3 regions of the Streptomyces sp. NPDC090442 genome follow, and region 1 is predicted to be linked to each of the others. Evidence: riboswitches for the same ligand, from Rfam matches in the RefSeq annotation. Region 1 holds a riboswitch; each other region holds the start of a gene.
What was found. Region 1 has a riboswitch for cobalamin ahead of cobN (cobaltochelatase subunit CobN). Riboswitches for the same ligand answer to the same signal wherever they lie in the genome.

Region 1 (7,890 bases):
GTTCCAGAAGGACCATCGGCGTGCATGACAGGCAGACGCACAAGCAGGCGGCCCGGCGGGGCGACGGCAACCGGGGCGGCCGGGCCGCGGCGGAGGGCGGCCGCGCCGAGCGCCGGCGGTCGGGCCCCGGGCGGCGGGCCGGCGGCTCCCGCAAGGCCGGGAAGGCCCGGATGACCCGGCGCGGTCGGATCGTCGCCTGGGTCGGCGGGGTGCTCGGCGTCATCCTGCTGGGCACCCTCGGAGCCGGCGCCTGGGTGTACCAGCACCTCAACGGCAACATCCACGGCGCGGACGTGAACAGCGAACTGGGCACCGACCGGCCGGTCAACCTCAGCCCCGGCTCCAAGAACATCCTGGTCGTCGGCTCCGACAGCCGGGCCGGCACCGGCGACAAGTACGGCAGCGGCCTGACCACCATGCAGTCGGACACCCTGATGGTGCTGCACATCGCGGCGAACCATAAGTGGGCCACCGCGGTGTCCTTCCCGCGCGACTCCTGGGTGCGGATCCCGGAGTGCGACAAGGGCGACGGCGGAAAGTCCACGCCGCACCACTTCAAGATCAACGAGGCGTTCTCGATCGGCGGGCTCAGCGGCGACGTCCGCAAGGCAGCGGCGTGCAGCATCAAGACCGTCGAGAAGAACACCGGGCTGCGCATCGACCACTTCGTCTCGGTCGACTTCCAGGGCTTCAAGGGCATGGTCAACGCGCTGGACGGCATCGAGGTCTGCCCCAAGCAGGCCATCCACGACAAGAAGGCCCACCTCGACCTGGAGGCCGGGTGCCAGACCATCAAGGACGAGAAGGCGCTCGGCTACGTCCGCACCCGCTACAGCGTCGGCGACGGCTCCGACCTCGGACGGATCGGCCGCCAGCAGGAGTTCATGAAGGCGCTCGCGGCCAAGGCACAGTCCAAGCTGACCAGCCCGACCGACCTCTACGGCTTCCTGGACTCGGCGACCAAGTCCCTCACCACCGACCAGGACCTGGCCGGCATCAAGCCGCTCTACGACCTCGCCGCCACGGTCAAGGACATCCCCTCCGACCGCCTCACCTTCCTCACCGTGCCGACCTACCCGCGCGAGGCGGACGTCCCCACCGACAAGGCCAACGTCATCTGGCAGTACCCGCAGGCCGGCGAGTTGTTCGGCGACCTCGCCCACGACCGGGAGGTCGGTGCCGAGGGGAAGCAGAAGTTCGCGGAGGCCGCCAAGAACCCGATCACCGCGCACTCGGTCCGGGTGCGGGTGCTCAACGGCACCACCCAAACCGGCCTCGCCGGAGTGGGCGCGCAGAAGCTGCGCCAGCTCGGCTTCACCGTCGTCTTCACCGACAACGGCAAGCCCACCGACAAGACCACCATCACCTACCCGCCGGCCCTCAAGGCCCAGGCCGAGGTGCTCGCCGCGCGACTGCCGGGCGTCAAGGCGGTGGAGTCGGCGCAGGCGACACCGGGAGCCGTGACGCTGACGGTCGGCCCGGACATCTCCTCGATCGAGAGCTGACGCGCGGCGCCCGGGCGGGCCGGCCCCGTCGGCCACCGTCCGCCCGGGCGCCGCGCTCCCCTTTCGTCAGGCGTGCAGCCGCTCGACGGGGCGGGCGGTGTGCACCTCGATGTCGTGCGCGGCGCGGCTGAGGAGCTGATGGCTGAGGTCCGACAGCGCCCGCGCCACCGACAACTCGTCCCCGATGGCGGGGACGTTCTCGTCCGCCGGATTGCACTTGGCGGTTCCCTCGCCGACGATCTGCCCGCCCTCCTTGCCGCGCAGCCGGGCCTCGCACCGCACCTCGGTCCCGGCCTCGACGATGCTGATCTCGGCGTTCCACGTCTTCCTACGCTCACCCGTGCCGGTCACCGGAAGCCTCCTCCTACCGCAGGGGAACAGTCCCGACCACTTCAGCGTCGCACCGGCTCCCAGGGGTCGCACCCGGAAGCCCGCACCCGTCTCTTTGCGGGGGATAGCCCCATGGTCGGGCGGGCCGCGGGCTGCCTAGAGTCTTCGTCATCCAGCCCGGAGCGGCGGCCGGCACGCCGTCCACCCGGGCTCGGGACACGGGGCGACGGGCACCACCCGGAGCCGTGAACGGAACGGATTCCGGGGGGATTTCATGCACAGGAGCGTCCGCTTCATCGGGACGGCGGCGCTGGCCGGGGCCGGGGTACTGGCCCTCGGCGCGTGCAGTCTGGTGGCCGGCAAGACCTTCTCCGACGACGCCACGCTGTCGCAGAAGATCACGTCGGTACGCGTGGACACCGGCAACGGCGGCGTGACGCTGCACGGCGGCAAGGGCGGGGACGCCGTCGGCGTGCACCGCAAGGTCACCTACCCGGGCGACAAGCCGCAGGGGCCCACGCACAAGGTCGAGGGCGGGACGCTGGTGCTCGGCGGCTGCGGCGACGGCTGCTCGGTGGACTACACCGTCGACCTGCCCGGCACCGTCCCGGTGACCGGCGGGACCTCCAACGGCTCGCTGAGCCTGTCCAAGGTGGCCGCGGTGCGGGTGACCACCAGCAACGGGGAGATCGACCTGGACGGGGTGTCCGGGCCGGTGAACGTGCGCACCAGCAACGGCGCGATCACCGGAAAGGGCCTGGCGGGCAAGGGCGTCGAGGCCAGGACCAGCGACGGCGAGATCAACCTCACCACGACCGCCCCGCAGAACGTCCGGGCCGAGACGTCGAACGGCGCGCTCACGGTCACCGTGCCGGACACCCCCTACCGGGTGTCCGCGCAGACCGGCAACGGCGCCAAGCGGATCGGCGTCCATGACGACCCGGCCGGGCCGTACCGGCTCGATCTGAGCACCGACAACGGAGAGCTTCGCGCCCGGACCGCGGGAAGCTGAGGCCGGCCTTCGCCCAACGGCCCCAGCGGCAGGGAGAGTTGCGGAGCGGCCGCGCTCATCCGACGTGCGCGGGGCGGTGTTTCACGTGAAACACCGCCCCGTCGCTCCGTGCCGGACCGTCAGTCCTCGCCCTCCAACTCGCCCTCGGTCTCCAGGAAGGCTTCCCGCAGCGCCGCCAGCGTCTCCGCGTCCGGCTTCTCCCACATGCCGCGGGACTCCGCCTCCAGCAGCCGCTCGGCGATGCCGTGCAGCGCCCAGGGGTTGGCCTCCTGGAGGAAGGCGCGGTTCTCCGGATCCAGGACGTAGGTCTGGGCCAGCTTGTCGTACATCCAGTCGGCGACGACTCCGGTGGTGGCGTCGTAGCCGAACAAGTAGTCCACGGTGGCGGCGAGTTCGAAGGCGCCCTTGTAGCCGTGGCGGCGCATCGCCTCGATCCAGCGGGGGTTGACGACCCGGGCGCGGAAGACCCGGGAGGTCTCCTCCACCAGCGTCCGGGTGCGGACCGTCTCCGGGCGGGTCGAGTCGCCGATGTACGCCTCGGGGGCCTTGCCCTTGAGCGCCTTGACGGTGGCGACCATCCCGCCGTGGTACTGGAAGTAGTCGTCGGAGTCGGCGATGTCGTGCTCGCGGGTGTCGGTGTTCTTGGCGGCCACCGCGATGCGCTTGTAGGCGGTCTCCATCTCCTCCCGGGCCGGGCGGCCCTCCAGCCCGCGCCCGTAGGCGTAGCCGCCCCAGACCGTGTAGACCTCGGCGAGGTCGGCGTCGGTGCGCCAGTCACGGGAGTCGATGAGCTGGAGCAGGCCCGCGCCGTAGGTGCCGGGGCGGGAGCCGAAGATCCGGGTGGTGGCGCGGCGTTCGTCCCCGTGCGCGGCGAGGTCCGCCTGGGCGTGGGCCCGGACGAAGTTGCCCTCGGCGGGCTCGTCGAGGCCGGCGACGAGCCGCACCGCGTCGTCGAGCAGGCCGATGACGTGCGGGAACGCGTCGCGGAAGAAGCCGCTGATGCGGAGGGTGACATCGATGCGGGGACGGTCGAGCTCGTCGAGTGGGATGGCCTCCAGGCCGTTGACCCGGCGCGAGGCGTCGTCCCACACGGGGCGGACACCGAGCAGCGCCAGCGCCTCGGCGACGTCGTCGCCGGAGGTGCGCATCGCGCTGGTGCCCCACAGGGACAGGCCCACCGACTGCGGCCAGTCGCCGTTGTCGTCGCGGTAGCGGGCCAACAGCGAGTCGGCGAGCGCCTGTCCGGTCTCCCAGGCGAGCCGTGACGGCACCGCCTTGGGGTCGACGGAGTAGAAGTTGCGGCCGGTCGGCAGGACGTTGACCAGGCCACGCAGCGGCGAGCCGGACGGGCCGGCCGGGACGAAGCCGCCGTTCAACGCGTGGACCGCGTGGTCGAGTTCGGCGGTGGTGGCGGCCAGCCGCGGGACGACCTCCCGGGCGGCGAAGTCGAGGATCGCGGCGACCGCCTCCGGGTGGCCCTCGGCGACCCGGGAGACCGCGGCCCGGTCCCAGTCGACGTCCTCCATGGCCTGGACGAGGCCGCGGGCGACGGCCTCGGCGTCGTCGGCCGCGGTGCGGGTGGCGGCCGACTCGTCCAGCCCGAGCGCCTCGCGGAGCCCGGGCAGCGCGGAGGTGCCGCCCCAGATCTGCCGGGCGCGCAGGATGGCCAGGACGAGGTTGACCCGGGCCTCGCCGGCCGGGGCGGCGCCCAGCACGTGCAGGCCGTCGCGGATCTGCGCGTCCTTGACCTCGCAGAGCCAGCCGTCGACGTGCAGCAGGAAGTCGTCGAACCCGTCGTCCTCCGGGCGCTCCTCCAGGCCGAGGTCGTGGTCCAGCTTGGCGGCCTGGATCAGGGTCCAGATCTGCGCGCGGATGGCGGGCAGCTTGGCCGGGTCCATCGAGGAGATCGCGGCGTACTCGTCGAGCAGTTGCTCCAGGCGCGCGATGTCGCCGTAGGAGTCGGCGCGGGCCATCGGCGGGACGAGGTGGTCGACCAGGGTGGCGTGCACCCGGCGCTTGGCCTGGGTGCCCTCGCCCGGGTCGTTGACCAGGAACGGGTAGATCAGCGGCAGGTCGCCGAGGGCCGCGTCCGGGCCGCAGGCGGCGGACAGGCCGGCGTTCTTGCCGGGCAGCCACTCCAGGTTGCCGTGCTTGCCGAGGTGGACCATGGCGTCGGCGCCGAAGCCGCCGTCGGCGGCGGGTGTGGCGATCCAGCGGTAGGCCGCCAAGTAGTGGTGGGAGGGCGGGAGATCGGGGTCGTGGTAGATCGCGATCGGGTTCTCGCCGAAGCCGCGCGGCGGCTGGATGAGGATCAGCAGGTTGCCGCGGCGCAGGGCGGCCAGCACGATGTCGCCCTCGGGGTTCCGGCTGCGGTCGACGAACATCTCGCCGGGCGGCGGGCCCCAGTGCTCCTCCACGGAGTCGCGGAGCGCCTGCGGCAGCGTGGCGTACCAGCGGCGGTAGTCGGCGGCCGGTATCCGGACCGGGTTGCGGGCCAACTGCTCCTCGGTCAGCCACTCCTGGTCGTGGCCGCCGGCCTCGATGAGGGCGTAGATCAGCTCGTCGCCGTCGCCGGACGCCAGGCCCGGGACCGGCTCGGTGCCGAAGTCGTAGCCCTCGGACCGGAGGCGGCGCAGCAGCTCGACGGCGCTGGCCGGGGTGTCCAGGCCGACCGCGTTGCCGATCCGGGAGTGCTTGGTGGGGTACGCCGACAGCACCAGCGCCAGCCGCTTCTCGGCGGCCGGGATGTGCCGCAACCGGGCGTGCCGGACGGCGATCCCGGCGACCCGGGCGGCCCGTTCGGGGTCGGCGGCGTAGACCGGGAGGCCGTCCTCGTCGATCTCCTTGAACGAGAACGGCACGGTGATCAGCCGCCCGTCGAACTCGGGCACGGCGATCTGCGAGGCGGCGTCGAGCGGCGAGAGCCCCTCGTCGTTCGCCTCCCAGTCGGCCCGCGACCCGGTCAGGCAGAGCGCCTGGAGGATCGGCACGTCCAGGGCGGCCAGCGCGCCGGCGTCCCAGGACTCGTCGTCGCCGCCCGCGGACGCCTCGGCGGGCTTGGTGCCGCCGGCCGCCAGGACGGTGGTCACGATGGCGTCGACCCCGCGCAGCTCCTCGATCAACTCCGTCTCGGGGGCGCGCAACGAGGCGACGAAGAGCGGCGTCGGCCGGCCGCCGGCCCGCTCGATCTGGTCGCAGAGGTCGTGGACGAAGCGGGTGTTGCCGCTCATGTGGTGGGCGCGGTAGTAGAGCACGGCCACCCTCGGACCGGTCGCCTCCGAGGCGGGACGCTCCAGCGGGCCCCAGGACGGCGCGGCCGCGGGCGGCTCGAAGCCGTGGCCGGTGAGCAGCACGGTGTCGCTGAGGAACCGGGCCAGTTGGTCGAGGTTGGCCGGGCCGCCGTGCGCGAGGTAGGCGTGAGCCTCGGCCGCGATGCCGACCGGGACCGTGGACGCCTCCATCAACTGGGCGTCGGGGGCCTGTTCACCGGTGAGCACGACGACCGGGCGGTGCTGGTCCGCGGCCAGCAGCACGTCCAGGCCGTCCTCCCAGGCGCGGATGCCGCCGAGCAGGCGGACCACGACGAGGTCGGTGCCCTCCAGGAGCCCGGGGAGTTCGGCGACGTCGAGGCGGGCGGGGTTGGCGAGCCGGTACGGCACGGGCCCCGTGGCCGCGCGGGCGCTGAGCAGATCGGTGTCGGAGGTCGACAGCAGCAGGATCACGGCGCAGCCCTTCCTCGGGGATTCCACGCCCCGGGTGGTCGTATGGACGGCGGGAGTTCCTGGCTCACCCGGCGCTGGCCGGGTTCACAGTGGCGGGACCGCGCCGGATTCTCACCGGGCTTCCTCCCTTGGCGCCGTCGCTGGCGTCCGGCGGGTCAGCCGACCCGCCGACCTGCATAGTAAGGGCTGCGGCCGGGCCGCGGGAGCGCGCCTGGAGGGGCCGCCCGTACGCCCCCCTCGCCCCGGTTCCGGGATCCGACGCGTAGGTATGCTCGCCGCCATGCCGCCCTCCCCCTCTCGACGCCCCGACCGGGCCGGACCGCCCGTGCGGGACCGCGGTGACGCCTGCCCGGGAGCGCTGCGGCTGCACTCCGCCGCCGACGGCGAACTGGCCCGAGTCCGGCTGCCCGCAGGGGACTTGACGGCAGACCAGGCCCGCGCGCTGGCGGACGCCGCAGAGCGCCTCGGCGACGGTCACCTCTCGCTCACCTCCCGCGGCAACGTCGAACTCCGCGGCCTGCCCGACGACTGCGCCGACCGCCTGGCCGCCCTCCTCGCCGACGCCGGGCTGCTGCCGTCGGTACGTCATGAGCGGATCCGCAACGTACTGGCCTCGCCGCTGGCCGGGCTGGACCACCACACCCCCTCCGACGTGCGGTGGTGGGCCCGGAGCCTGGACGCGCTGCTGTGCGCGAGCGAGCCGGCGACGGCCCTTTCGGGCCGTTTCCTGTTCGCCCTCGACGACGGGCGGGGCGATGTGGCGGGGCTCGGCGGCGATGTGACCTTGCTCGCAGAATCCGGCCGACGGGCTCCGGCGGGCACCGCGTTCGCGCCGGGGGCCGCGTCCGGGCACGGGGCGTTGCTCCGCGTCGGTGCGGACCCGGCGGCGCTGCGGATCGCGGCGGACGACGTCCCGCGGGCGGCGCTGATCGCCGCCGAGACCTTCCTCTCCGCCGCGGCGGAGAGCGACAGCGGCGCCTGGCGGGTCACCGAACTCCCCGCCGCGCGCCCGCTCACCGTCCACGACGTGCGCGGCGCACTGCGGGCCGCGGGCATCACCGCCGAGCCCGCCACATACCCCGCGGCGCCCGGCCCGCGGCCGGCGGTGCCGTACGCCGATGCCACCGTCCCCGGCCCGGTCGAGGGCCCGGACGGCCGCCGCGCCCTGGTGGTCCTGGCGCCGCTCGGCCGGCTGACCGCGGCCCAGTGGCGGCTGCTGGCCGAGGTCGCCGCGGCGGACGGCTCCGGCGCGCTGCGCCTCACGCCCTGGCGCGGCATCGTCGTCCCCGGCCTGCCGGCGAGCGCGGCGGACCGACGGCTG
Region 2 (7,890 bases), on a different contig from region 1:
CCCACGTCATCGTCTCCGTCATCACCCCCGCCCCCGCCGGACACCGCGGCGAAGCTCTGAGCGTCCCGGCCGGTCCGGCCCCGTACCGCAGACGCCAGAGAGGGCCCTCGGAGATTCCGGGGCCCTCTCGGACGTCTGCGGTACGGGCGTCAGCTCTCGACGGGGACCGCTCGGCCGGCGGCAGCGGCCTCGGCCCGCGGATGCAGCAGCCGCTCGGCCAACTCACCGAAGAGGAGGCCGAAGCCACCCCACAGCACGGCCTGGATGGCCAGGGCGGAGAGCCGGAACCGCCACAGCAGGGTGGCCGGGAAGGCCGTCGGTACCTCGTTGATCGCGGGCAGGACGGCATAGGCCACACCGATCACGACGGCGAAGGCGACCACCGCGACGACGGTCGCGTACCAGGTACCCGACTTCGGCGCCAGGCGCTTGCCCAGGATGGTGGCCGCGAGCGCCAGCAGCACGCTGAGCAGCATCATCAGGAAGTACAGGGCGGTGCGTTTGCCGATGGTGTCGGGTTCGCCGACGGACGGCGGATTGGCCGGGTACTTGAGGAACGGCACCACGTACACGGCGAGCAGCGCGCAGCCGGACAGCAGCAGCGCGGTCGCCCGGGGGCCGAAGCGGCCGACGCGGCCGAGCGCGAAGGAGAAGGCGAGGGCGGCGATGCCACCGAAGGCGACCCCGTAGACCAGTACACCGGTGGCGAGGCCGGCGGTGGACTGGAGGGAGCGGGAGACGACTTCCCTCTCGTGCTCGTGGGAGTGGGCGGCCTCGAACCGGATCGCGCTGTCGACGTTGGGCTCACCGAGGAGATAGGCGACGACCAGCGCGAGCACACCGGCTGCGAGGCCGGCGAGCATGCCACGGACGAGGAGGTTTCGGACCGTTGTGGAGTTCATGGGCGTGCGGCGTCCCTCGCGTCAGTGGCAGGGGAAGCCGAGCAGGTGGCGGCCGTCGTGCACCCACTCGTGGATGTCCGTGCCGTTGAAGACGGAGGTGGCGCCCTGCTCGGCGCCGACGAAGTAGAGCAGGACGAGCATCAGGATGCCGAAGAAGAGCGCCCAGGGGGCTATCGCCCTGAGCGGCAGTTTGGTGGGTACCGCGGGGGAGCCGGCGGTCGGCTGGGCGATGGACTGCGCCATGGCAGGGCCTCCTCTGGGAGTTCGCGTCCCATCTCGGTGGTGCACAGGTCGACGGCTGCGGGTCTGACTCACGGGACGCCCAACGCGTTGGACGTCCCGCTCACAGTGGCGCGACCGTGCCGGTTTCCCACCGGCTTCCGCCATGCCGTCGTCAATAATCGCGCTGACGATACCGCGTGGCAGGTGCATGGCCAAAATGCGGGTCACCCGACGTGATCTTCCTCTCGCGCCGGGCTACCGGCCGGGTGACGGGCGGGGAACCGCTGGTCAGTCCGGCAACTCCAGCCGCCGCCGCTCACCCCCGCCCGACGACCTGCGGCAGCTCCGCCAGGAGGCGGCGCAGCCGCTCGACGGGCACCCCGCCGCCCTGCGCGACCGCCTTGGAGCCGCCACCGCGGCCGTCCAACAGCCGCTTGACCACGGTGGACGCGTCCAACCCGGCGGCCGCGGCGGCGCCGTTGAGGGCGACTACGAGCGCGCCGTCGTCGCCGGCGACCGCCGCCAGGCCGGGGCGGTCCGTCGGGAGCCGGTCGCGGACGGCCAGGGCCAGGGCGCGCGCATCGGCGGCCGGGCCCTCCGCGGTGGCGGTGACGACCAGGGTGCCGTCGGCGTCCACGCCGGTGGCGGCCAGCTCGGCGGCCCGCGCCGCGGTGGCCACGGCCTTCAGCCGGGCGTTCTCGCGGTCGGCGGCCTTCAACCGGTCCAGCAGGCCGCCGATCTTCTCGGGCAACTCCGCGCGCGGGGAGCCCAGTTGCTCGGCGATCCGGGAGACCAGATCGCGTTCGCGGGCGAGGTAGTCGAAGCCCTCGATGCCCACCGCCGCCTCCAGCCGCCGCATGCCGGCGCCGACCGAGGACTCGCCGGTCAGGGCGACCGTGCCGATCTGCGCGGCGTGCTCGACATGGGTGCCGCCGCACAGTTCGCGCGACCAGGCGCCGCCGATCTCGACCACCCGCACCTGCTCCCCGTACGTCTCGTCGAACAGGGCGAGCGCGCCGATCTCCTTGGCCTCGGGCAGTGTCATCCACCGCACGCCCACCGGCAGGTCCCTGCGCAACGCCCGGTTGGCGGCCTCCTCGACCTCGCTGCGGACGGTGGGGGAGAGGGCGCCGCGCCAGGGGAAGTCCAGGCGCAGATAGCCGGGCCGGTTGTAGGAGCCGGACTGGAGGGCCGTCGGGCCGAGGATCTCGCGCAGCGCCGCGTGCAGGACGTGGGTGCCGGAGTGGGCCTGCCGGGCGCCCAGCCGCCACTCGGCATCGACCGCGGCGACCACCTCGTCGCCGACGGCCAACTCGCCTGCGGTGACCCGGATCTGGTGGGCGATCAGCCCCGGCAGCGCCCGCTGCACGTCGAGGACCTCGGCCTCGGTGGAGGCGCCGGAGAGGCGGCCGGCGTCGCTGTCCTGGCCGCCGGACTCGGCGTAGAAGGGGGAGCGGTCCAGGACGACGGTGACGATCTCGCCCTCGCGGGCGACCGGGACCGGGCCGGCCGCGCCGACCACGCCCAGGACCCGGGCCTCGGCGGTCAGGGATTCCCACGCCCGCCAGTCGGTGGGACCGTGCGCGTCCAGCAGCGAGCGCAGCGCCGAAGTGTCGGCCGCGCCACCGGACTTGCGGGCCCGGGCGTCGGCGCGGGCCCGCTCCCGCTGCTCGTTCATCAGGGCGGTGAAGCCCTCGCGGTCGACCTCGACGCCCTGTTCGGCCGCCATCTCCAGGGTGAGGTCGATGGGGAACCCGTAGGTGTCGTGCAGCAGGAACGCCTGCCGGCCCGGCAGGGTGCGCCCGCCCTCCTCCCGTACCCGGGCGACGGCGGTGTCCAGGACGGTGGTGCCCTGCCGCAGCGTGGCGCGGAAGGCGTCCTCCTCCCCGCGCGCCTGGTCGGAGATCCGCGCATAGGCGTCCGCGACCTCCGGATAGCTGGGGGCCATGCAGTCCCGCGCCACCGCCAGCAGTGCGGGCAGGGCGGGGTCCTGGTAGCCGAGTTGGCGCATCGAGCGGACGGCGCGGCGCAGGATGCGGCGCAGGACGTAGCCGCGGCCCTCGTTGCCGGGCGCGGTGCCGTCGGCGAGCAGCATCAACGCGGTGCGGACGTGGTCGGCGACCACCCGCAGCCGGACGTCCGTCTGGTGCTCCGCGCCGTAGCGGACCCCGGCGAGCTCCGCGGCGCGGTCGAGGACGGGCCGGGTCTCGTCGATCTCGTAGAGGTTGTCCTTGCCCTGGAGGAGGGTGGCCATCCGCTCCAGGCCCATGCCGGTGTCGATGTTGGGGCGGGGCAGCCGGCCGAGGATCGGGTAGCCGGACTTGCCGGCGCCCTCGCCGCGTTCGTCCTGCATGAAGACCAGGTTCCAGAACTCCATGTAGCGGTCCTCGTCGACCGCCGGGCCGCCCGCGCGGCCGAGCGCCGGACCCCGGTCGTAGTACAGCTCCGAGCACGGACCGCACGGGCCGGGCACGCCCATCGACCAGAAGTTGTCCTCGTCGCCCCGGGCCACGATCCGCTCGTCGGGCAGCCCCGCGAGCCTGCGCCACAGGCCGCGCGCCTCGTCGTCGGAGTGGTGGACGGTCACCCAGATCTTCGCCGGGTCCAGGCCGTAACCCCCGTCCGCGACCGGGGAGGTGGACAGCTCCCAGGCGAAGGCGATGGCCTGCTCCTTGAAGTAGTCCCCGAAGGAGAAGTTCCCGTTCATCTGGAAGAACGAGCCGTGCCGGGTGGTCTTCCCGACCTCCTCGATGTCGAGCGTGCGCACGCACTTCTGCACGCTGGTCGCCCGCGGCCACGGCGCCTCCTGCTCACCGGTCAGATAGGGCTTGAACGGGACCATGCCGGCGTTGACGAACAGCAGGGTGGGATCCGGCGTGGGCAGCGGGGCGCTGGGCACCACGGTGTGACCGCGGTCGGCGAAGAACGTGAGGAAGCGGGAACGGATTTCGGCGGTGCGCAAGGTGTGCTCCGAATCGACTCAGGCGGGAACGAGGGCGGGATGCAGCGCGGCGTACTCCAACGGCGCGGACGGGTCGATGGACACGCTCAGTTGGGCCGGGGCGGCGCCCGCGCGCACCAGCAGGTCGCCGACCGCGGCGATCATCGCGCCGTTGTCGGTGCACAACGTCAGCGGCGGCACCCGCAGTTCCACCCCCGCGGCCGCGCACCGCTCCTCCGCGAGCGCCCGGACCCGGGAGTTGGCGGCCACCCCGCCCACCACGACCAGCGTGCGCACCTCGTACTCCCGGCAGGCGGCCAGCGCCTTACGGGTCAGCACGTCCGCGACCGCCTCCTGGAGCGAGGCGGCGCCGTCGGCCAACGGGAGCTCGGCGCCCCGGAGTCGGTACGACTCGGCCCAGCGCGCCGCGGCCGTCTTCAGGCCGGAGAACGAGAACGCGTACGGGTCGCCCTTCCCGCTCGTCAGCGGGCGGGGGAAGGCGACGGCGCAGGGGTTCCCGTCCCGGGCCGCCCGGTCGATCGCCGGGCCCCCGGGGTAGGGCAGGCCGAAGATCCGGGCCGCCTTGTCGAAGCACTCGCCGGCGGCGTCGTCGATGGTGTCGCCCAGGTGCAGGATCGGATCGCGGACGAGGTCCCGCACCAGCAGCAGCGAGGTGTGGCCACCGGAGACGATCAGCACCAGGCACGGATCGGGCAGCGGGCCGTGCTCCAGGGTGTCGGCCGCGACATGGCCGGCCAGGTGATGGACCCCGTAGAGGGGCACCCCGGCCGCGTACGCCAGGCTCTTCGCTCCCGCGAGCCCCACCTGGAGGGCCCCCGACAGGCCGGGGCCGGTGGTGACGGCGACGGCGTCGAGGTCGCTCAGCCGCAGCCCCGCCTGGTCCAGGGCCTCCCGCACCACCGGCGTGAAGGAGTGCAGATGGGCGCGGGCGGCGATCTCCGGCACCACCCCGCCGAACCGGGCGTGCTCGGACATGCTCGACGCCACCGCGTGCGCGAGCAGCCGTCCGTCCGACACGATCCCGGCCCCGGTCTCATCGCACGACGACTCGATACCGAGCACGATCCGGCCCTGCGGCATGGCCACTCCCTCACGACACCCACTCATTGCCCATCAATGGTAATTGCAAGTGATGTGCAATAAGCCGCGGCCCTCGTGTCCGCCCTCCGCCCCGCGCCCGGCCATCACTCCTCGCGGTCCTCGTCGACCAGGCGCAGCAGATAGGTGTCCATGATCCAGCCGTGCCGGTCCCGCGCCTCGCTCCGCAGCCGCCTGATCCGGTCCGCGACCTCGCGCACGGGGCCGGCGACCAGGAGCTCGTCGGGCGTGCCGAGATAGGCGCCCCAGTAGATCCAGACGTCGTCCGTCTCGAACCGGCCGAACGACTCGTGGGCGTCGAGCATGACGACGACGTCCCCGTCGTCGTTGGGGGAGAGCTCCGCGAGCCTGCGGGCGGGGGTGATGTGCACCGGGCGGCCGACCTGGTTCACCGTGATGTGGTGGCGGGCGGCCAGCGCGGAGACGCTGCTGATGCCGGGAACCACCTTGACCGTGAACGACACCGTGCCGCGCGCCTCGATCTCGCCGAGAATGCCGAGCGTGCTGTCGTACAGGGCCGGATCGCCCCACACCAGGAACGCGCCGGTCTGCCCGGGGGCGAGTTCGTCGGTCACCAACCGCTCGTAGACGTCCGCGCGACGGCTGCGCCAGTCATGGACGGCGGCCGTGTAACCGGGTCGGTCCGCGCGGGTGCGGTCGCGCCAGGGGTCGTCCGCCGCCACGACCCGGTAGGGAGCGCGTGCGTGCTGCGCCACCATGTGCTGGCGCAGATCCGTCAGTTGGGCCTTCTGCGGCCCCTTGCCCACGAGGAAGAAGACGTCCGTGCGGGCCATGGCCTTCACCGCGGCGAGGGTCAGGTAGTCGGGGTCACCGGCTCCGATGCCGATGACGAGGAGGTGGCGTGGTTCCGTGCTCATGGCACCAGCTTCGCCGCACCGCGGGCCGCACCCCGCCCGGGCCCGTCGGGAATGGCCGGAAAGCACGGTTGCGCAGGGCGCCACCGGTCAGGCGCCCGCGCTCACGTCCTGTCTCCCGACACCGGGTACGGGACGAAGGTGCTGGTGTGCTCGTCGATGTGCAGCGGGCGGCCCAGGGGCGGCGCGGCGCGTTGCGGGCAGTCGAGGCGTTCGCAGACCCGGCAGCCCATGCCGATCGGGGTGGCGGTGGCCCCGCTGTCGAGGTCCAGGCCGTCGGAGTACACGAGGCGGTGCGCGTGACGGATCTCGCAGCCGAGGCCGACGGCGAAGGTCTTGCCCGGCTCGCCCCAGCCGCCGCGGTGCCGGGTGATCGCCCGGGCGGTCCACAAGTACCGCTGCCCGTCCGGCATTTCGGCGACCTGGACGTGGATGCGGCCGGGCGCGGCGAACGCCTCGTAGACGTTCCACAGCGGGCAGGTGCCGCCGGCCCGGGAGAAGTGGAAGCCGGTCGCGGACTGCCGTTTGGACATGTTGCCGGCGCGGTCCACGCGGACGAAGGAGAACGGCACACCGCGCAGGCGCGGGCGTTGCAGGGTGCTCAGGCGGTGGCAGACGGTCTCGTAGCCGAGGCCGTAGCGGTCGGTGAGGCGCTCGATGTCGTACCGCGCATGCTCCGCCGCGGCGTGGAAGCCGGTGTACGGCAGGATCAGGGCGGCGGCGAAGTAGTTGGCGATGCCGATGCGGGCCAGGGCGTGCGCGGGTGAGCCCGGCGGGAAGTCCTCGGCCGCCTGGGCGTCGAGCCCGTCGCGGTATTCCAGCAGGGCGAGTTGGGTGGCCATCCGGAAGGCGCGCTGACCGGGCCGCAGGCGGGCCGACAGGTGCAGGGTCCGGGTCACGTCGTCGTAGTGGTGCAGCCGGTCGTCGGCGTCGTTGGACAGCCGGATGCCGTGGCGGTCGGCCAGCCGCGCGGTCAGGACCCGCAGCACGTCACCGGGCCGGATGCCGATCTCCGCGGCCAGCCGCTCGGCCTCGTGGTCGGGCTCGTCCAGGTAGTTCTGCCGGCGGTAGAAGAAGTCCCGGATCTCCTCGTGCGGCGAGATCGGCGCCTCCCGGCCGTTGCCGCGGCCGCCCTCGCCGCCGACCAGCCGCTCGGCCAGGCGGTGGTTGCGGCGGCCGAGGTCGAGCAGGACCTGGGCGATCGCCGGCATCCGCGCGGCGAGTTCGGTCAGATCGGCGGTGGCGATCCGGGCCTCGGCGAGCTCGCCGGCCAGCGCCTCGCGCAGGTCCGCGACCAGCCGGGTGGTGTCGCGCTCGGAGAAGAACGTCGGGTCGACACCGAAGGCTTCGGACAGCCGCAACAGCACCGGGACGGTGAGCGGGCGCGAATCGTGCTCCATCTGGTTCAGATAGCTGCGCGAGATGCCCAACACCCGGGCCAGTTCCGCCTGGTTCATCCGGCGTTCCTCGCGCAGCCGCCGCAGGCGCGCTCCCGCGTACGTCTTGCTCACCGCGTCTCCTCCGCTGTCCAGGTCCTGGTCAGCGTAGGCGAACAGGCCCTCGACGGACATGTCGCAACGTTGGCAAACGGCCACCGGAAGATTCGCAGAAGTTGGCAAGCATCCACGGTTGTTGGCACTCAGTGTCAGTGTCAGAGTCTGAGTGCGGCCCGCCGGACCCCGGCAGGCACCGCCCGGAATCGGGGCCCGATCCACCGCCCTGACGTCGGAGATCCCGACCACGGCGGTGCCCCACACCGGCAACATTGCTCAGTTCCGCTACCCGGCAGAACGGCGGGCCGCATCCCAGCAGAGCGAGTAGACGACACACA
Region 3 (7,890 bases), on a different contig from region 1:
CGCGAGCACGCGGTGGCCGAGATGCTGCCGGAAGTGGGCGTCGAACCCGCGAACCTCTCCCAGCAGTTGGCGGTCCTGCGCAGGATGAACCTGGTCACGACCCGCAAAGAGGGCTCGACCGTCTACTACGCACTGACCAGCCCGCACGTGGCCGAGCTGCTGCGGGTGGCGCGGGCGATCCTGTCCGGAGTGCTGGCCGGACAGGCGGAGCTGCTGGCCGATCTCCAGGGCGGGCAGGGCGAGCCGTCGCCCCGGCGGTAGGCGGCCAGGGAGTCAGCGGGCCAGCTCCTTGGTGATGCGGTCGAGCATGAACGCCGAGGAGTCGTCGGCGCGTTCCTCCCGGGCGAGGACGCAGGCGGTGGCCACGCCGTCGAAGTCCAGTTCCCGCAGGGTGCCGAAGAAGGCGTCCCAGTCGACCAGCGCCCCCCGGCCGCCCGGCCGCGGCTGGGAACGCACGAACCGGCCGTGAACCGGGGCCGCGTACCCCTGTCGGTACGCGGCCCCGGCTCAGACCTCGCGCTTATGCGTGCGACCAGAGCCGGCAGTGGTGGTCGGTGACGAAGTCCGCGCGGTGGATGCCGCCCGGCCCGGTGTTGAGCTGCTGGACGTAGGGGTCGGTGTCGTCGGTCGACATCCGCGGCCAGCGCGGCAGGTCCCGGGCGTGGGGCGCGCCGGTGTGCGCGAAGGTCGTCCAGTAGTCGACCATCTGCCCGGCCAGGGCGTCCTGGGCGGCGGTGAAGCGGGCGTGCCGGCCGCCGAGGTCGAAGAGGTAGGCGAGCTCGGTGGCGTGTGCGGCGCCCAACGGGAGTTGCGGAGATTCGGGATAGCCGACGTTGGGTGCCTGACGGTCGGCGAACTCGTAGGCGTAGGTGGGGGTTTGACGGGCCAGCAGCCGGTCGGTGGCGAGGGTCGGGCAGGCGAAGACCCGGTCGGTGTTGAGCGCCGCCCAGGCCAGCGCGGGGGTGCCGTAGGTGGCGGGGGAGTAGACCGCCGCCCACTGCCGGGCGCGGTCGCCGAAGGTGTCTCGCAGCAGGGCGCGGTAGGAGTCCGCGGTGATCGGCTGCTGGTGTTGCAGGGTGGCGACGAAGGCCCGCATCTCGTCGCGGGTGTGGCCCTGGAGGACGGGGACCTTGTGGAACCGGCCCTGGCGCAGTGCGGTCACCGGGCGTTGCGGCACCAGTGGCGTGCCGTAGGAGACCTGTTGGAAGTCCGTGTTGGCGCTCAGGAGTGCGGCGACGGGCTTGCCGCGCAGGCACGACAGTGCCCGGGCGGGCTGTGCGCAACCCAGTTTCGCGGCGTCCTGACGGCCAGCGGACCGGAGATCCGTCTGTGAGATCCAGGGGGAGAAGTGACCGACCCCCGGATAGACGGCGTTCCTGCCGAAATCGACCGCGCAGGCGCCGCTTTGAACGATCGCCTTGGCGAACAACCCGGCCGCGCTCGGCGACGTGAGCTGGGTGCAGGTGCTCATTCCGCCGGCCGACTCCCCGGCGAGGGTGACGTTGTGCCGGTCGCCGCCGAAGGAGCCGGCGTTGCGCTGCACCCAGCGCAGCGCCGCCTGCTGGTCGGCCAGTCCGAAGTCGCCCGAGCCGGGCAGGTCCGGATAGCCGAAGTTGCCGAAGATCCCCAGCCGGTAGTTGACCGTCACCACGACGACCCGGCCGCGCACGGCCATCCGGTGCGCGTCGTAGCTGCTGCCGGTGCCGGTGAGGAATCCGCCGCCGTGCAGCCACACCACGACCGGCAGCGGCCGGTGCCGATCCGTCCTCGGGGCGGTGACGTTCAGATACAGGCAGTCCTCGTTCGTACTGCCGCCGCGGACCTCCCCGTTGGGTGTCTGCGGGCAGGCGCTGCCGGGGCGATCGGCGTCCCGCACGCCCGACCACGGTCGGACCGGGGCGGGCGGCCGCCACCGCAGCCGGCCCACGGGCGGCGCGGCATACGGGACCCCGGCGAACGTCCGGTAGTCCCCGTGCTCGACGCCGCGCACCGAGCCCGCATCGGTGGCCACCACCGGCCGCTCCGGCGGCGCCGCCACGGCGGACGACCCCAGACAGGCGGCCCCGGTGAGCCCGGCGGCCAGTACGAACGGCACGAGGCGACGCGAGGTGAACCTCATTTCTCCTCCGTTGAGTCGGGTAGTGGCCGACCCCCGTTGAACCCGTCGGCCTCTGGTGTTTCCCTGCGTTGTGCTCACGCCCCAGCCTCGCCGCCCGGCCGAACTCCCGGTAGGGCCAAGCCTCATGGACCCCGGCATGACATTTGTCCCGGGTGGGAGGGGCGGGCGGCGCCCCGAAGCCGCGGCGACAGTCTTGTACGGCCGTCTCCTCCGCTGATGTAATCGCCGACGACATCAGCGGAGGAGAAGCCCGATGCACATACCCCGGTTCCCGGAGCCCGCCGCCACCGGCACCGTCGCGATCGGCGTCAGCCCGGCCGAGGCGTACGCGGTCGTCAGCGACCCGACCGTCATGGTCCGCTTCGCCGAGGAGGCGTACCGCGCCCGCTGGTTGGGCGGCGCCAGCGGCCCGGCCGTGGGCGCGCGCTTCCAGGGCTGGAACCGCAACGGCCCGCGCCGATGGGCCACCCGCTGCCGTGTGACCGACGCCGAACCCGCCCGGCGCTTCGCCTACGAGGTGACGGCGACGCCGCTCGCCCTCCCCATCTCGCGCTGGCAGTACGACATCGAGCCCACCGGGGACGGCTGCACGGTCACCGAGACCAACTGGATGCGGGTGCCGCTGTGGTTCGTCCCCGCCGCCGTCCTCATCACCGGTGTGCTCGACCGCAGGTCGGCCAACGGCACTCACATCGGCACCACGCTCGAACGCCTCAAGGCCCATCTGGAGTCGGAGCCGAGTCCACGCCCAACGTCCGCGTGAGGCACCGACGTTGGCGTCGTCATCGGTGTCGGCGCCGGCGTCTCCCCGGTCGAGCGGAAGGAGCGTGCGCATGGAGCTGGAGCTTCGGCACCTGAGGGTGCTGTGTGCGATCGCCGACGTCGGGAGCGTGGGGCGGGCCGCGGCGGAGCTGGGCTACTCGCAGCCGGCGATGAGCACCCAACTCCGGCGCATCGAGCGGCACTTCGGGGCCCCGCTGTTCGAGCGGAACGCGTCGGGCGTGGAGTTGACCCCGTACGGTACGGAGGTCCTGGCGCAGGCCCGCGACGTACTGGCCCGGGCGGAGGCCATCGGGCGCCGGCCGGGCGGGAACGCGGCCGGATCGCGCCGGCTGCTCCGCCTGGCTGCGACCAACTCCCCGGTCCTGTCCGGGATGGTGGCCCGGCTGCGGAGCCGACTGCCCGATGTCGCGCTCACGGTGAGCAGCGTGTACGCGTCGTCGGAGATCGTCCGCCTGCTGGAGGGCGGTGCGGTGGACGCGGCCATCGCGGCCGACTACCCGGGGTTGGAGCTGCGGCACTCGGCCGCGGTGGCGCACCGCGGGATCGTCACCGAGCCGTCCTTCCTCGCCCTGTCGGCGCGGCACCGGCTCAGGCACCGGGTGGAGGTGGGGCTCGCGGAGCTGGCCGACAGTGCCTGGTTCGTGACGCCGGACGACGGGGCGGGCTGGCCCGGGGTGTTCTACGCGGCCTGCGAGTCGGCCGGATTCGTCCCGGCCGCGGTGCACGAATTCCTCGGCGACCAGCTCCAGTTGCAGAGCATGATCGCGGAGAGCCTCGGGGTGGCGGTCGTGCAGGCGACGCTCCGGCCGATTCCCGGCGTCGTTGTCAAGCCACTGATCGGAACGCCGCTGTGGTGCCGCTATGTGCTGGCCTGGCGGCGGGAGAGCCTGGCCGACGAGTGCGCCGACACCCTGGTCGGCGCGGCCTCCGCGGCCTACCGCGCGCTGATCGCACAGTCGCCGCACCTGCGGACCTGGGCCTCCCGGACCTGGAGTCTGGCCAGGCCGTAGGGGGTGGCGGACGGGCCGGGGGCGCCGACCCGCGGGCTGTTATGGCCGGGCGGTACCGGGTGCTATGGCACGCGTCGTTGTCGGCGGGAGGGGTGCCTTGAGAAGGTGACGATCACGCCTCGGCCTCTTCCGGGGCGCCTGTCGTCCACGAAGGAGCAGGGATGCGCTCTCGCTTAACCTGGCCCAGATGTGTGATCGGCGGCCTGGCCGCCGGTGCGACGATCGCCGGTCTCATGGCGACGCCGGCGCTCGCCACCCCCTCGTCCAAGTCCGGTGTGGAGCACGCTACTTATCGCACCGCGCCGCACTTCCCCCCGTCCCCGAAAGCCCCCTCGCCCACCGGCCCGACCCTCGGCTCCGGCGAACGTTCCGTGCTCCAGAGCCGGCCGGTCGGCCCCGCCCTACTCCGCCCGCTCAGCGCGAAGAATCCCCCCACTTCTTCGACTGCGGCGGCGGAGCACAGGGGCGGCCAGCGCCCCGCCCCGGCCTCGTGCAGCCCGGGCGACTTCGGCGGCCGCACCGGACCCGACCTGGTCACCGCGGTCAAGGCCGCGACCATGGAGTGCGTCAACTCGCTCTTCTCGCTCGCCGGCAGGGACGCGCACGACGTGTTCCGCGAGGAACAGATGGTCACCATCGCCAACGCCTTCAAGGACGGGGCGTCCTCCTACACCGGTGACAACTCCGGCGAGATGTGGCAGCTCGTGCTCTTCCTGCGCGCCGGCTACTACGTGCAGTACAACCACCCCTCCGACGTGGGCCCGTACGGCCAGAACCTGGCCACGGCCACCGCGGGCGGCCTGGACGCCTTCTTCGCCAACTCCCGCTCGAAGGACGTCTCTTCGGGGAACGGCGAGGTGCTCGGCGAGGCCCTGGTCCTCTCCGACAGCGCCAACGAACAGGGCCGCTACCTGGCCGTCTACGACCGGGTGCTCAAGGGCTACAACGACTCCTACGACACCATCCCCAGCATGCTGGCCGCCGTCAACGACGTCTACACCCCGCTCTGGCGCGGGAACTGGAACGAGGAGTACGTCAAGGCGGTGACGGCCGACCCGAGCATCATCGACACGCTCAACTCGTTCGCGCTGGACCACCTCAAGCTGCTGGGCACCGACAACTCCTTCCTGGACTCCAACGCCGGTATGAACGTGGGGCGTTACGTCGAACACCAACCCCTCCAGGCCAAGGTCCGACCGCTCGTCAAGGGCCTGCTGAACGCCTCGAAGATCACCGGCCCGACCGCGCCCCTGTGGGTCACGGTCGCCAGTCAGGTCGACTTCTACGACAAGGCCAACTGCGCCTCCTACGGAGTGTGTGACCTGGCCGGCCAACTCACCAAGGCGGCACTCCCGATCGACCACCCCTGCGACCAGACCCACACCCTCCGCGCACAGGCCCTGACCGCCGCCGACCTCGACGCCACCTGCGCCAGCCTGCTGCGGCAGGACCCGTACTTCCACCAACTTGTCAAGGACAACGGCCCGATACCCGGCCAACACGAGTCGACCGTCCAACTCGTCATCTTCGGCAGCCGCAACGACTACCAGACCTACGCCGGGGCGATCTACGGGGTCGACACCAACAACGGCGGCATCACCCTGGTCGGCGACCCGACCAAGCCCGACAACCAGCCGATGTCGATCATGTACCAGAAGGACTCCGACGACGGCTTCCCCGCCCGGATCTGGAACCTCAACCACGAGTACACCCACTACCTCGACGCCCGCGACGACATGAAGGGCGACTTCACCCAGCAGACCACCGTCCCGGACGTCTGGTGGATCGAGGGGCTCGCCGAGTACGTCTCGTACGGCTACCGGGGCGTCACCGACGACGAGGCGGTACGCCAGGCCGGCCAACACACCTACAAACTCAGCACGTTGTTCCAGACCACCTACGCCAACAGCAATGAGACCCGCACCTACCCGTGGGGCTACCTCGCGGTCCGCTACATGTTCGAGAAGCACCCGCAGGACGTCGCCACCATGCTGGGGCACTTCAGGACCGGCGACTACGCGGGCGGCTACGCCGTCTACAACCGCGACATCGGCACCCGCTACGACGCCGACTTCGACGCCTGGCTGACGGCCTGCGCGTCCGGTGGTTGCACCGCCAAACAGGCACGCTGACGATCCGCGACGCCGCGCCCCGCTGACCGGACCCGGTCGGTGGCCGCGCCCCACCCCGTGACCGTCGCACCGCCCTCCGCCCCCGTATCGGCCGCCCGCCGATGCGGGGGCGGAGGTGCGCGGGGCCCGAGCGGCAGCCGGCCGGACCCCGGCAGGCGCAGGAGCGTCATCGAATACCCCGGCGCCCCAGCCGCCACGTCGCACAGCTGGCTCAAAAGTGCGCCCTCCCGTGCTCACACGCGCCCCCTCATTGCACGGATTACGCAACTGCACAAGATTGTCGAGGGTCGATTACCGGCCTACTGTTGCTGCCGCCGTGGTGCTCGGGAAGACCGGTGTGAGACCGGGGCGGCCCTCGCCACTGTGATCGGGAAGTCCTCGCGCCATCCCCGCCGGGAACGGCGGGTGCCACTGGGCAGCTGATGCCCGGGAAGGCGGCTGCGCGGACGTTGGACCCGTAAGCCAGGAGACCGGCCACGGCACCGCACAACGACCCATCCACGAGGTGCTGGAGAGGCTGCCTGATATGCCCCTGTTGCAAAATTCCCCCACGCCATCCACCACCGCATCCACCCTCCCGCAGCGCTGGCAGCGGCAGGACTGGATACGCACCGGTGTCCTGTTCGCGGTGATTGCCGCCATGCACCTGGTGGCCTTCGTCATCCTGGCCGCCATGGTGGCGCCGCACCACTACACCGTCGGCAAGCAGGTCTTCGGAGTCGGACTCGGTATCACCGCCTACACGTTGGGCATGCGGCACGCGTTCGACGCCGACCACATCGCCGCCATCGACAACACCACCCGCAAGCTGATGGCCGACGGCCAGCGCCCCGTCTCGGTGGGCTTCTGGTTCGCCATCGGCCACTCCACCATCGTGCTGGCCATGGCGGGCCTGATCGCCGCCGGCGCTAAGGTCGCCGGCACCCTCGCGAACGAGAACTCCGGCGCCCACGTCACCCTCGGCGTCATCGGCACCACCATCTCCGGCGCGTTCCTCTATCTGATCGCCGCCCTCAACCTCGTCGCGCTGGCCGGGATCTACCGGGTCTTCAAGGCCATGCGCGCCGGACAGTTCGACGAGCACGAGCTGGAGAAGCACCTCGCCAACCGCGGCTTCATGAACCGGATCCTGGGCCGGCTGACCCGGTCGATCCGACGCCCCGGGCAGATGTACCCGGTCGGCGTGCTGTTCGGCCTCGGCTTCGACACCGCGACCGAGGTCGCCCTGATGGTCATGGCCGGTTCCGGCGCCGCCGCCGGCCTGCCCTGGTACGCGATCCTCTGCCTGCCGCTGCTCTTCGCGGCCGGAATGAGCCTCTTCGACACGCTCGACGGCACCTTCATGAACTTCGCCTACCACTGGGCGTTCGCCAACCCGGTGCGCAAGGTCTACTACAACCTCACCATCACCGGCCTGTCCATCGCGGTCGCCTTCCTCATCGGCACCATCGAGCTCATCGGCGTGCTGCACGACAACCTCGGCTGGCGGGACGGGCTCACCGACTGGATCTCCAACATCGACCTCAACAACGTCGGCTACCTCATCGTCGGCCTGTTCGTGGTCGTCTGGGCCTGCGCCCTGACCTACTGGCGCCTGGCCAAGCTGGAACACCGCTGGGGCCAGAAGGCGGACAACGCCGACAAGGCCGGCGGAGCCGACGCCACCGACGAAGCCGGCACGGCCAACGAGACCGGCTGACCGTCGCCGTAACACCCGCGCCCCCGTCGGGCTCCGGCAGTGTCACCGGAGCCCGACGGGGGCGCCGCCGTCTGCGAACGGCGCACCGACGCCTGCGGACTTAGGTATACCTAAATCGTGCTCGTGGCACAACATCTGGGTGGGCGA

Region 2: another riboswitch for cobalamin. It lies ahead of ACIQU6_RS31205 (CbtB-domain containing protein); the one in region 1 lies ahead of cobN (cobaltochelatase subunit CobN).
Region 3: another riboswitch for cobalamin. It lies ahead of ACIQU6_RS19235 (HoxN/HupN/NixA family nickel/cobalt transporter); the one in region 1 lies ahead of cobN (cobaltochelatase subunit CobN).

What each region holds. Positions count from the first base shown of each region.
Region 1 is NZ_JBIVXW010000001.1:128,094-135,983, forward strand. It holds gene ACIQU6_RS00610 (LCP family protein) at 171-1,505, shown strand; gene ACIQU6_RS00615 (DUF1876 domain-containing protein) at 1,572-1,856, opposite strand; gene ACIQU6_RS00620 (DUF4097 family beta strand repeat-containing protein) at 2,110-2,847, shown strand; gene cobN (cobaltochelatase subunit CobN) at 2,967-6,569, opposite strand; cobalamin riboswitch at 6,602-6,754, opposite strand; gene cobG (precorrin-3B synthase) at 6,838-7,890, shown strand, end outside.
Region 2 is NZ_JBIVXW010000055.1:17,456-25,345, reverse strand. It holds gene ACIQU6_RS31215 (histidine phosphatase family protein) at 1-60, shown strand, start outside; gene ACIQU6_RS31210 (CbtA family protein) at 150-902, opposite strand; gene ACIQU6_RS31205 (CbtB-domain containing protein) at 924-1,145, opposite strand; cobalamin riboswitch at 1,184-1,337, opposite strand; gene alaS (alanine--tRNA ligase) at 1,441-4,086, opposite strand; gene tsaD (tRNA (adenosine(37)-N6)-threonylcarbamoyltransferase complex transferase subunit TsaD) at 4,105-5,166, opposite strand; gene cobF (precorrin-6A synthase (deacetylating)) at 5,271-6,062, opposite strand; gene ACIQU6_RS31185 (short-chain fatty acyl-CoA regulator family protein) at 6,164-7,570, opposite strand.
Region 3 is NZ_JBIVXW010000025.1:85,528-93,417, forward strand. It holds gene ACIQU6_RS19205 (ArsR/SmtB family transcription factor) at 1-261, shown strand, start outside; partial or broken gene ACIQU6_RS19210 (sugar phosphate isomerase/epimerase) at 274-417, opposite strand; gene ACIQU6_RS19215 (carboxylesterase/lipase family protein) at 521-2,119, opposite strand; gene ACIQU6_RS19220 (SRPBCC family protein) at 2,373-2,882, shown strand; gene ACIQU6_RS19225 (LysR substrate-binding domain-containing protein) at 2,953-3,912, shown strand; gene ACIQU6_RS19230 (collagenase) at 4,074-6,044, shown strand; cobalamin riboswitch at 6,345-6,538, shown strand; gene ACIQU6_RS19235 (HoxN/HupN/NixA family nickel/cobalt transporter) at 6,571-7,743, shown strand.